One region of the Mesorhizobium sp. WSM4976 genome, then DNA from elsewhere that is predicted to be linked to it. Evidence: predicted binding sites of a transcription regulator. Region 1 holds the regulator's gene; the other holds the start of a gene.
The links. Region 1 encodes LexA, which represses DNA repair genes until DNA is damaged. Its sites were predicted from a motif close to TGTTCNNNNTGTGTTCNG; they were not measured.
Positions count from the first base shown of each region.

Region 2: P9272_RS31120 (sel1 repeat family protein) is a predicted target of LexA. The motif match lies at 1,442-1,459, and genes of this name have one in related genera.

Region 1 is NZ_JARTVT010000032.1:46,478-52,578, forward strand. Features, by position in the region: gene gltA (citrate synthase) at 1-19, opposite strand, end outside; gene gltX (glutamate--tRNA ligase) at 201-1,625, opposite strand; partial or broken gene P9272_RS30210 (ComEC/Rec2 family competence protein) at 1,728-4,195, shown strand; gene lexA (transcriptional repressor LexA) at 4,189-4,923, opposite strand; gene kynU (kynureninase) at 5,378-6,101, shown strand, end outside.
Region 2 is NZ_JARTVT010000035.1:11,194-17,294, reverse strand. Features, by position in the region: gene P9272_RS31145 (AMP nucleosidase) at 1-41, opposite strand, end outside; gene P9272_RS31140 (hypothetical protein) at 211-414, opposite strand; gene P9272_RS31135 (hypothetical protein) at 482-616, opposite strand; gene P9272_RS31130 (DUF2147 domain-containing protein) at 813-1,154, opposite strand; gene P9272_RS31125 (hypothetical protein) at 1,226-1,414, opposite strand; gene P9272_RS31120 (sel1 repeat family protein) at 1,595-1,861, shown strand; gene P9272_RS31115 (ABC transporter substrate-binding protein) at 2,232-3,353, shown strand; gene P9272_RS31110 (acetyl/propionyl/methylcrotonyl-CoA carboxylase subunit alpha) at 3,405-5,369, opposite strand; gene P9272_RS31105 (hypothetical protein) at 5,419-5,796, opposite strand; gene P9272_RS31100 (O-acetyl-ADP-ribose deacetylase) at 5,916-6,101, opposite strand, start outside.

The sequences.
Region 1 (6,101 bases):
TTGTCGCAGCTTCGCTCATTCTCAAGCTCCCTTTGTATCCTCATGCCGGCAAGGCAATTCCTGCAAACGACACGTCGAAGTCACCGGAATGCGCGAACTCGCCACCGCATTTTAGGAGGTGCGTGCCAGATTGGGCCAAGGCCTAATGTTGCACTGCGAAACACACCTTTCAATGCCAATCTTCTTGGGCCAGTTCGCGCCTAATCGATTTGATCTCCAATGCGCGCCAGGCTTTCCTGGCGGCCCAGCACGGCCAGCACGTCGAACACGCCGGGCGAGGTGCTACGGCCGGTCAGTGCGGCTCTAAGCGGCTGGGCCACCGCGCCAAGCTTGTATCCGCCAGCCAGCGCGAACTCGCGGATCGAAGCCTCCGCCGAGGCGGCGCTCCAGTCACCCGACATGGAAGACAAGGCGCCATGCGCGCCGCGCAAAATCGCGCGCGCATCCGTGCTGAGCAAGCCTGCCGCCTTCTCGTCCAGCGACAGCGGACGCTCGACAAACAGGAAAGCCGCGCCGTCGACCAGCTCCACCAGGGTCTTCGCCCGCTCCTTGAGGCCGGGCATGGCGGCAAGCAACTGCGCCTTGCGCTTATCATCGAGCTTTGCGGCAAGGGCCGGGCCGCCTTCGAGATAGGGCAAGGTGGCGACGAAGATGTCGAACAGCGCCTGGTCATCCATCCTGCGCATATGGACGCCGTTCAGAGCCTCGAGCTTGGCAAAGTCGAAGCGGGCAGCGCCCTTGTTGACGTCGCCGATGTCGAACCAGGCGATCATGTCCTTGATCGACATCACCTCGTCGTCGCCATGGCTCCAGCCGAGCCGCGCCAGATAGTTGAGCAAAGCCTCCGGCAGATAGCCCATGGCGCGATAGGCCTCGACGCCGAGTGCGCCATGCCGCTTCGACAGCTTGGCGCCGTCGGCGCCGTGGATCAGGGGGATATGCGACATCGACGGCACCGCCCAGCCCATGGCGTTGTAGATCACCGTCTGGCGCGCTGCGTTGGTCAGATGATCGTCGCCGCGGATGATGTGGGTGACGCCCATATCGTGGTCGTCGACTACGACGGCATGCATGTAGGTGGGGTTACCGTCCGAGCGCAGGATTATGAAGTCGTCGAGATCCTTGTTGGGAAAGCGCACCTCGCCCTGCACGCGGTCATGCACGATCGTCTCTCCCTCGGTCGGCGCCTTGATGCGGATCGCGCCTTTGACACCTGCCGGTGCCTCGGATGGATCGCGGTCGCGCCACTGGCCGTTGTAACGCGGCGGCAGGCCCTTGGCTCTAGCTGCCTCGCGCATCGCCTCCAGCTCCGCGGGTGTCTCATAGCTGTAATAGGCCTTGCCCAGGCGCACCAGCTCCTCGGCCACCTCGCGATGGCGCGGGGCGCGCTCGAATTGGGAGACGGCGTCGCCATCCCAGGAAAGGCCAAGCCAGGTCAATCCGTCGAGAATGGCGGCCGTGGCGGCTTCGGTGGAGCGCTCGCGATCGGTGTCCTCGATACGCAGCAGCATCGTGCCGCCGGTGTGCTTGGCATAGAGCCAGTTGAACAGCGCCGTGCGCGCCCCGCCAATATGCAGGTAGCCTGTGGGCGAGGGGGCAAAACGGGTGACAACCTTGTCGGACATGGAGCTCTCGAAGAAGCGCTGAAAGGGGCATATCACGCGCGGGCTTTCGCGCAGTCGGCGTTCATGTACCATAGGCGGTCTGGGGCGCAAGGGGCAGACCCGATGGCTGGACGTGGCCGGGGTGCGGAGGAGGGCGAGGGGACGACAGCTGGCGTCAGCGAGCGCCTGATGTTTGCCCATGCCGCGCCCCAAGAGGCGCCGCCCGTCCAGCTTCCTCAGCCGCGCGCACCAGCCGAGGGTCTGCCTGATGGCGACCGCGCAGTACTGCCGGTCTCCCCAACAGCAACGATCGGCCGAATCCGCAGACAGCTCGGCCGCGCCTCGCTCCCCGCATTGCGCCGAGGCATCGCCGTCGCCATGGAGACGGAGCTCGACCGGGGCGTCGGCTTCCTGCTGGTTCCGGTGTTCCTGGCCGCCGGCGTGATCTATTACTTCTCCCTGAACACCGAGCCGGACCTCTACAGGCCGCTGGCGGCGGTGGCCCTGGTGGCTCTCTGCGCAGCGGTGTCGCGCTCCTGGCAGAGAACGCACCTTTTCTTCATGGCATCGCTTTTATGCGCGCTCGGCTTTCTCGCGGCCAAGGTGGAGACCTGGCGGATGGCGACCCCGATGCTGGGGTCCGAGATCCAGACACGGCTGACGGGTCGCCTCGTCGTCGCCGAGGCGATGGCCAACGGCCGTGTGCGGCTGACCATCGATCTCGTGTCCACGGAGCATCCTACGCTGCGCTACGCGCCGAGCCGCGTAAGGGTTTCGGCGCGCAGGATCCCGCCCGGCATGACGGCCGGGTCGATGCTGACCGGCTATGCCAAACTGCTGCCGCCGACCGGTCCGGTTCGGCCGGATAGTTACGATTTTTCCTTCGACAGCTACTTTAGCGGCATTGGCGGCAGCGGCTTTTTCCTGGGCGATCCAAAGCTGATTGCGCCGACTCCATCTGCGCCAACGGCGGTGCCATTCGGCGCGCGCGTTATGTCGGCCATAGAAAACGCGCGCGAAGGGATTGCCGATCACATCCGGAGCAGCATCGGAGGGTTCGAAGGCGAGATTGCCGCGGCGCTGATCGTCGGCGTGCGAGCCGGCATTCCGGAAGAGATCAACGAGTCGATGCGGCGCACCGGCATCTATCACATCATCTCGATCTCCGGCCTGCACATGGCGCTGGTCGCCGGCACGATCATGTTCCTGCTGCGCGGCGCCTTCGCGCTGTTTCCGGATTTCTCGTCACGCCGGCCGGTGAAGAAATATGCCGCGGCGATCGCGCTTTCCTCGATCGCCGCTTACCTCGTCATCTCCGGCATCGTGGTGGCGGCCGAACGGAGCTTCATCATGCTTGCCGTGATGCTGATCGCCGTGCTCTTCGACCGCGCGGCGCTGACGATGCGCAACCTGGCGATCTCGGCGATTGCCGTCATCCTTGTGTCGCCACATGAAGTGGTCGGGCCGAGCTTCCAGATGTCCTTCGCAGCCACCGCGGCCCTGGTCGGCGCCTATGCCGGCTTTGCCGATTATCGGGCCGGCAAAATGACCGTGCCGCCGGCAAAGCGTTCGTTCCTGAGGTTCCTGTCGCGAAAACTGGCGGTTGGCGTGGGCGGCGCCGCCGTGACCTCGCTCATCGCGGGCAGCGCGACCTTGCTGTTTGCGATCTGGCATTTTCAGCGCGTGTCGCCGCTCAGCCTGCTCGCCAATCTGGCGGTCATGCCGATCGTCTCGCTGGTCGTCATGCCGTTCGCCGTGTTGAGCGCGCTCGCCATGCCGTTCGGCTTCGACGGCCCCTTCCTCTATGTGATGGGCAAGGGCCTGACGGCGATGATCGCCATTTCGGCATGGATCTCCGAGCGCTCGCCGGTCGATGCCGTGGGATTGATCTCGATCCAGTCGGTGCTGCTGGCGACGATCGCGCTCGTCATCGCGACCATGGCCACCACCTGGCTGAGGCTTGCCGCTGTTCCCATTGCTCTCGCCGCAATGCTGGCGATCCCACATGTGCGCACGCCGGATGTCCTCATTTCCGAGGACGCGCATCTGGTGGCGATGCCGATCGGCGGCGGCGAGCTTGCCGTCAACCGCGAACGCTCGAACGAGTTCACGACCGACAATTGGAAGCGGGCGCTGAAGGCCGAGGAAATTGTGTCGCCAGAGAATTCGCCAAAGACGCTCTCGATATCGCCGACCCGGTCGACCTGCCGCCCGGCTCACCCTTCTATTGCACCGGCGACCTCTGCATTGGCCGGCATCCGTCCGGTGCGATCGTCGCGCTCGCCGAAAACCGCGACAGCGCACGGCCTGCCTGCGGCTTTGCCGACCTCATCGTCATCAACGATGCCACGGCCTACAATCCCTGCTGGGATCAGCGTGTGCTTGTCGTCACCAAGCGCCAGCTGGCGCGTGACGGCAGCGCCGCCGTCTTCTTCGATCCACAATCGGCAACCGCGCGAGCAGCCATCCAATATGCCGTCGAAAAGCCATATCGGCCCTGGCACGAGCAGCGCAGATACACGCGCGAGGCCCGGGGACTGCCGCCATATGAAAAACCTGAGAGGGCCAAGCCCTCGCAGCCGGATCAGTAGCGCCTGATCAGCCCGACGAGCTTGCCCTGCACCTTGACCCGATCCGGCCCGAAGATGCGGGTCTCGTAGGCCGGGTTGGCAGCCTCCAGCGCGATGGAGGCGCCCTTGCGGCGGAAGCGCTTGAGCGTTGCTTCCTCATCGTCGACCAGCGCCACCACGATCTCGCCCGGACTCGCTGTGTTGGCGTTACGGATGATGACGGTGTCGCCGTCGAAGATGCCGGCCTCGATCATGGAGTCACCCTTGACCTCCAGCGCATAATGCTCGCCACCCATGATCATGTCCGGCGGCACCGAGATCGAATGCGTCTGGTGTTGGATGGCATCGATCGGAACACCGGCGGCGATGCGGCCCATCACCGGAATGGATACGGCCGAAGCGGCGTCGTCGTCGTTGCTGGGTGTCGGCGTACGCGACGGCGCTGCCGGCTTGACCTGGCGACTTAGATTGCCCTGACCGCCTTGAATGACGCTCGGCGAAAACTTCTTCGCGGCATTCAGGCCCGGCGCGATCGAATCGGGCAGCCGCAGGACTTCCAGCGCGCGCGCCCGGTTCGGTAGCCGGCGAATGAAACCGCGTTCTTCCAGCGCCGTGATCAGCCGATGGATGCCGGACTTCGAGGCCAGGTCCAGTGCTTCCTTCATCTCGTCGAAGGATGGAGGGATCCCGCTCTCCTTCAGGCGTTCATGGATGAACATCAGGAGTTCATGTTGCTTGCGCGTCAGCATTGGCGGCCCCCACGGGTTCCGAAACCAGAATCAGAAAAACAAACCCAGAACAAACACTATCTGTTCCAGTTGTGTTCCGCAACCGTTTAAAGTTTAATGAATTTCTTAAGGCTGGCGAAAGAATGTTGCATCCGGCGGTGCCCGGCCGCCTGCAACTGGGGCTGTGTCATTGATTCCGCTCGATTCTGCAATTCTCCTTATGTTGAAATTGAGACGCGACACCATCGCGGAAGCGCTGAGGTGTTCGCGTCGGTTCATCCGTGCATGTGCCGCACCGTGAACGAAACGAACCCAAAATGCCAACGTTGGCGATGATTCCGGTCCTCGGCCTTTGCCGTCTATGGACCAGCTGACATAGGCCAGAAGGTTCTTGCCGTGTCGCGGACGGGGATGAGACAACCGCCCTGGTCGCCGGGGATGCAGCGGCCTGGTTCGAAACGGAGGCGACAGCACAATGAGGAGAATTCCCGATCTTGCCGAGGTCGAGGCAATGGATGCCGCGGACCCGCTGCGTGCCCTGCGCGATCGCTTCGTCCTGCCGGATGGCGTGAAATACCTCGACGGCAATTCACTGGGCGCCGCTTCAATCAATGTCTTCAACGAGATCGAGACGGCCGCGAAGCAGGAATGGGCGCAGGACCTGATCCGCGCCTGGAACACCGCCGGCTGGTTCGACATGCCTGTCAAACTCGGCGACCGGCTCGGACGTCTGATCGGCGCCGCGCCTGGCCAGACGGTCGTATGCGACACCACCTCGATCAACATCTACAAGGTCCTGCATGCGGCGCTCGCAATGCGACCCGGCCGCCCAGTGATCGTTGCCGAAGGCGACAGCTTCCCGACCGACCTCTACATGGCGGAAGGGGTGGCCTCGACGCGGCCCGGCACGGTGCTGCGGCTCGAAGGCGTCGATGCGCCGAAGATCGAGGACCTGATCGACGACCATGTCGCGGTCATCCTGGTCAACCACGTCAATTACAAGTCCGGCCGGTTGCGCGACATGGCGGCCCTGACTCGCAAGGCCCATGACGCCGGTGCGCTGATCGTCTGGGACCTCTGCCACACGGCCGGTGCCCTGCCGGTGGAACTCGACGGCTCGAATGCCGATTTCGCCATCGGCTGCACGTATAAATATCTCAATGGCGGGCCGGGCGCGCCGGCCTTCATCTATGCCGCCA
Region 2 (6,101 bases), on a different contig from region 1:
TTGGCGTCATGGAAGCTCTGCGCGCCGAAGGGCTCCGGCATCACGACCGATTCGATGGCTTGGGGGTAGATTCGCTTTTCCATGTCTCAATATAGAGACTCAGGATGGCGCTTGGGAGGGGGAAGCGGGGCCGCGAAAGCCGACAGCGTCGATTTTCTTCGGATGTGTTCAAGGCGCGCTGGCTACGAGCCAGTCGCGCCGTCCGACACTCTATAGAGCTTGCCCGCGTTGCAGGCTGATCAGCAGCACGAAACCGACGCTCCTGTTCTTATTCGCCGGCGCCTCGATCCTATGCCCCGTGTCGGCGCGCATCATCGGCACCGCCAGCACCGGGGCGGCGAGCAGCATCAGGATGAGCATTGCCCGCGGCAGCAGCCGGAGGATCTTTGTGGCGTTATCGGCGATGCGGTTCATCTTCGTGGTGCCCTGTTTGCAGCTTCTTGGTCGATGTTCAGTTTGTCGTTTCAGCGCTCGAATTGGTTCACCGGGCTGGGAATGAAGCCGCCGGCCCTTCCCATGCACGGGCAGGATGGCCGGTCTCCGCGACCAGGATCGCGAAGAGCATGCCGAACAGGCTCATCAGCAGGCAGACGATGGTGAAGCGACGGGCAAGCATTTCTCTCTCCTTCAATGCGGGAGAGAATGCCGGAATGCCTCTGAACCGGTTCTGAGACCGGTATTCATCTGCGGTTCAAAATGATTGACGGGCTCTTGAAGAGTTGTCGGCGGGCCTGGACCGGGTCAGGCAGAGCGCCGCCGCCGAAAAAAACGGGGCCGCTCGGGCCCCGTCTCGGATGAAATCGGAAGGTCTGTTACAGCTTGTGCCAGGTCTGGCTCTTGCAGATCAGGCCGCCGAGCACGCAGCCGCTCATCTTGAGCGAGGTGCCGGACAGCGTCGCTTTGCCGGAATAGGTCTTGTCTGTTTCCGGGTCAGTTATGGTGCCGGTGTATTTGTTGTCGCCAGCCGCCTTGAAGGAGCCGATCGTCTTGCCGGAGTACTTGCCGGACTTCAGGGTGATGGAGAACGCATCGCTGCCGGCGATCGCCGCTGTGGAGCCGGCCTGCGTCTTCCAATTGCCTTCGATCGGGTCGGCCCACGCGGCGCCCGCCATGATCAAGGTGGCCGCCAGGGCCAGGCTCATCTTGCGAAACATATTGTCGTATCCTCCCAATGAGCATGCGTCGGGCTCCGGTCCGCATTCCAGTCCCTTACGCAAAGGTAAAGCTAATCCAGCTCCCGCCAAAACAAAAGCGGTGCCGCGACGGAAGGTTGCAAGGTTTTCACCTCGCGCATGGCCGAAAATGAACGCGGCGGGAAAAACGCTTCGATTCCCGTGGTTAGCGAAGTCTTGATTCCATCCCCGCCAATTTTCATCGAATTTGACGCAAAACCGCGCAAACGCTGGATTTCCATGCTTAACAATTTCCCGCGTTTACCTCTTGTTTTGGCTTTGTTTTCCTCAAATTAAGCAAGCCATTTAACGACGGATTCAAGGCCAGGCTTCATCCTCGAAAGCATCGAAAGAGCGGCCCGCCCCGAGGGAAATCAAGGGACAGAAGGAGGCAGCTCTCGGGAGCCAGACAGGGGATTGCAATGGCACGTTTTGAAATGCTTGAAGACGGCTTCGGCGCCATGGGGGCGACCGCCCAGGCCGACATTCTTTTCGAACTGGGCATGATGTATGCGACTGGCCGCGATTGCGAGACCGACGTCGTCGCTGCCCACAAATGGTTCAACATCGCCGCGATCAAGGGGTCGGTCCGTGCCGCCGAGCTGCGCTCGGAACTGTCTGCCACCATGTCGAAGGTGGAGATCGCCATGGCGCTGCGCGAAGCCCGCGAATGGATGACGATGCACTGATCCTGCGCTTGGCGCCCGGACGTTGATTTTGACAAGGCCGCGAAAAGACGGCCGGCCTACAAGACCAAGAACGCGGCAGGCCAACAAGGCAAAGTCGCGCGACCAAACAGGGAAGCGAGCGGGTTTCAGGCGCGGGGGCGTCTAGGGAGCTCGACTGCAAAAGCCGTGACCGACCGAAACAAGGTCGGCACGGCTTTTTGCATTACGCATGGTAATCACGCGGGCGCGTGGCCCAAGAAATCCTCGCCGGAATGAACCAAATCCCTTTGCATTGTCCTCTCGACAGTTCCGGCGAAGGATGAAATTGTCCCGGCTCTGTGGAAGAAGCGCGGCCATGCCGCCGCGCATGAGTGGAGGAGTTCTTATAGTCATGAAAAGATTGGGTATTTTGAGCGCGGCCGCATTCGGCCTGATGATGAGCGCCCCGGTTGCCTTCGCCGACGACATCACCATTTCGGTGGTCGGCCCGATGACGGGCCAGCTTGCCACCATCGGTGACCAGTTCAAGCAGGGCGCGCAGGCTGCCGCCGACGCCATCAACGCCGCCGGCGGCGTCAACGGCTCCAAGATCAAGCTCGACATCGAGGACGACCAGTGCGACCCCAAGCAGGCGGTCTCGGTGGCCAACCGCATCGTCGCCAATGGCGTCAAGTTCGTCGACGGCCATGCCTGCTCGGGCTCGAGCATCCCGGCTTCCGCCGTCTATGCCGAAGCCGGCACGCTGATGATGAGCCCGGCCTCGTCGAACCCGGTGCTGACCGACGCCGCCGCCAAGTCCGGCTGGCCGACAATCATGCGCCTCTACACGCGCGACGACGCGCAGGGCGCCTTCATCGGCCCGTGGATCGCCAAGAAATATGCCGGCAAGAACGTCGTTATCCTTCACGACAAGAGCGCTTACGGCCAAGGCGTTGCCGACGCCGTCAAGGCGACGATGAATGCCGGGGGTCTCAAGGAGGTCGATTATGAAGGCATCAATGCCGGCGAGAAGGACTATTCGGCCCTCGTCACCAAGCTGAAGGAACTCAAGGCCGATGTGGTCTATTTCGGCGGCTACCACCCGGAGGCTGGCCTCATCCTGCGCCAGTCGGCGGAGCAGAACGTCAAGTTCCAGCTGATCATGCCGGACTCGATCGCCTCGCCGGAATTCTGGCAGGTCGCCGGCCCTGCCGGTGAAGGCACGCTGTTTGTCTTCCCGTCGGACCCGCAAGCCAAGCCCGAGGCAAAGGACGCGGTCGCCAAGATCAAGGCTGGCGGCTTCACCCCGGAAGGCTTCACGCTGTTCTCCTATGCCGTGATCCAGGCCGTCGCCGAAGGCGTCAAGCGTGCCGGCACCGACGACCCGGCCAAGGTCGCCGAGGCGCTGAAGAACGGCAAGCCGATCAGCACAGTTGTCGGCGACGTCATCTTCGATGAGAAGGGCGACCTGAAGAACGCCAGCTACGACATCAACCAGTGGCACGACGGCAAATACGCGCCGATCAAGCCGTAAGTCGGTTCTGTTTGTGCGAAGGTGGCCGGGTTCCTCCCGGCCATTTTCGTTTTAGCCGCGGCTGTCGTCCGCGAATCGCACGAGCACGGTGCCGTCGCTGACCTGCGCACCCTCGGCCGCGATCTCGGCGATCAACCCGTCATGCGGGGCGGCGATCATGTGTTCCATTTTCATCGCCTCGAGGATCAGAAGCGGCTGGCCCTTGATCACCGCATCGCCAGCCGCGGCCCGCACCAGCTTGACCAGTCCCGGCATCGGCGCGCGCAGGCTGCCCGAGGCGCCACCCGCCTCGTCGGCTTTGGCCAGCGGATCGGGAACCGTGAAGGTGTAACCCACCGCGCCTTCGAAGACGGTGACATGGCCTGGCCAGCGGACCGCGCGCGGCATGGTCCTCAGATCATGCGTGTTCACCGCATCATGCGGCGCTTCCAGCGCCACCCGGAAACGGCCGTCCGGCCGTGCCGACACCCGCGCCAGGATATTCTCCTCGCCATGGCGCAGGCGGATGCGGCGCGCGAGCGTGTGGAAATGCGCATAGCCTGAAAGCGTCGACCAAGGATCGGCGGCCGCACCTGGCGCGCCGGCGTCGGTCGCGGTCAGCGCCGCGGCGGCGATCGTCTCGTCGTTCGGCGCGGGGATCTCGGTGAGCGCCTCTCGATGCCTGCCGATCAGTCCGGTATCGACATCGCCTGCCGTGAAATCGGCGTCGGCCGCGAGCGCCGCCAGGAAGGCGGTGTTGACGGTGGAGCCGGCCACTTCCGTCCGCGCCAGCGTCTCGCGCAGCGCGCCCAGCGCCGTGGTCCGGTCCTTGCCGTGCACCACCAGCTTGGCGATCATCGGGTCATAGTAGGGCGAGATCGCGTCGCCGGCGCGCACGCCGGTCTCGATGCGCATCGCGGCGCCATCCGGGGCTGACTCGGGGAATTTGAGGTGATGCAGCGTGCCGGTTGCCGGGAGGAAGCCTTTTGCGGCGTCCTCGGCATAGAGGCGAGCCTCGAAAGCGTGGCCGGAAAGGGCGATCTCTCCTTGCGTCTTCGGCAGCTTTTCACCGGACGCGACACGCAACTGCCATTCGACAAGGTCGACGCCGGTGACCATTTCGGTGACCGGGTGCTCGACCTGCAGCCGGGTGTTCATCTCCATGAACCAGAAGCGGTCGGCCTTCAGACCTTCGGAAGCATCGACGATGAACTCGATTGTACCGGCGCCCGAATAGTTGATCGCCTTGGCGGCCTTTACGGCTGCCTCCGTCATCGCCTTGCGCAGCACGGGCGTCATGCCGGGGGCAGGCGCCTCTTCGATCACCTTCTGGTGGCGGCGCTGTGCAGAGCAGTCGCGTTCGAAAAGATGCACGGCATTGCCGAAATTGTCGCCGAACACTTGGCACTCGATATGGCGCGGCTTGTCGACGTATTTTTCGACGAGCACGCGATCGTCGCCGAAGGCCGCTTTCGCTTCGCGCCGCGCGCCCGACAGCGCTTCGGAGAAATCGTCGGGATGGTCGACGCGGCGCATGCCTTTGCCGCCGCCGCCGGCGCGCGCCTTGATCAGAACGGGGTAACCGATCTCGCGCGCCTTGGAGGCAAGCAGCACGATCTCCTGGGCCTCGCCATGATAACCCGGTACCACCGGCACGCCGGCCGCCTCCATCAGCCGCTTGGCGGCGTCCTTCAATCCCATGGCGCGGATCGAGGCGGCGCCCGGACCGATGAAGACGAGGCCTGCCGCCGTCACCTGGTCGACGAAGTCCGGATTCTCCGACAGGAAGCCGTAACCGGGATGGATCGCCTCGGCACCGGTCGCGAGCGCCGCTGCAACTATGTTGTCGCCGCGCAGATAGCTTTCACCGACAGGCGAGGGGCCGATATGCACTGCCTCGTCTGCCATCTCGACATGCAAGGCGCGGGCGTCGGCGTCGGAATAGACGGCCATGGTGCGTACGCCGAGCCTGCGGGCGGTTCGGATGACGCGACAGGCGATCTCGCCGCGATTGGCGATCAGGATCTTGCCGAACATGGAGCCTCCCGGTTTTGCGTCGGGCGGCGCCAGTCCAGTAGGCGCCGATTTACTTCGAAACCGCGATCGCGCAGCCGCCGCTCGCAGTTTTGACCTTCCACCTTTTGAAGCCGCTCTGACAGGCGCGCAAGGCAATATCCTCTGCTGCCTTCTGCGAAGGGGCGTTCAGCTTTACGCTGCAGAAAATGTGCAGATCCACGACGCGCGAATAGAACGTCGTGGCGTAAGCCGAATGGCCGCTCGCCCCGATATAGGCAAGGTAGGATTTGTAACAGGCTTCCTTCGGATCGAGCGAGAGAGTTGGGGCAAAGCGTTTGTCGCCGATCTTTCCAGCCAGCGATTCCGCCGAGCCCACACTGGGCGCGACAATCATAAGCAATCCCGAAAGTATCGAGGCGATCGCTTGTCGTGAGTATTTCAATCCCATTTTGAGCCCATCCCCATTTGAAAATGCAGGATGAGCAGTACCGAATATTTTTCGCCTGAGCTAGCCATTCAGACATGGTTCGCCTTTGTCTGCACCAGGGAATCTTTTGATCCATAAGTTCAGCCCTCTCCAAGAACAGCAACGGCTTGCCCGTAAAGTTCAGCCGTCTGTTCGTCGAAGCAGCAGAAAGTAACGGTCTCTAGAAGCGTGTCTTGTCGCAGGAAGTCGGTTACGGTGTCGACGGCAATGCCGGTCGCTTCGATCTTCGGATAGCCGTAGATGCCGGTCGAGATTGCTGGGAACGC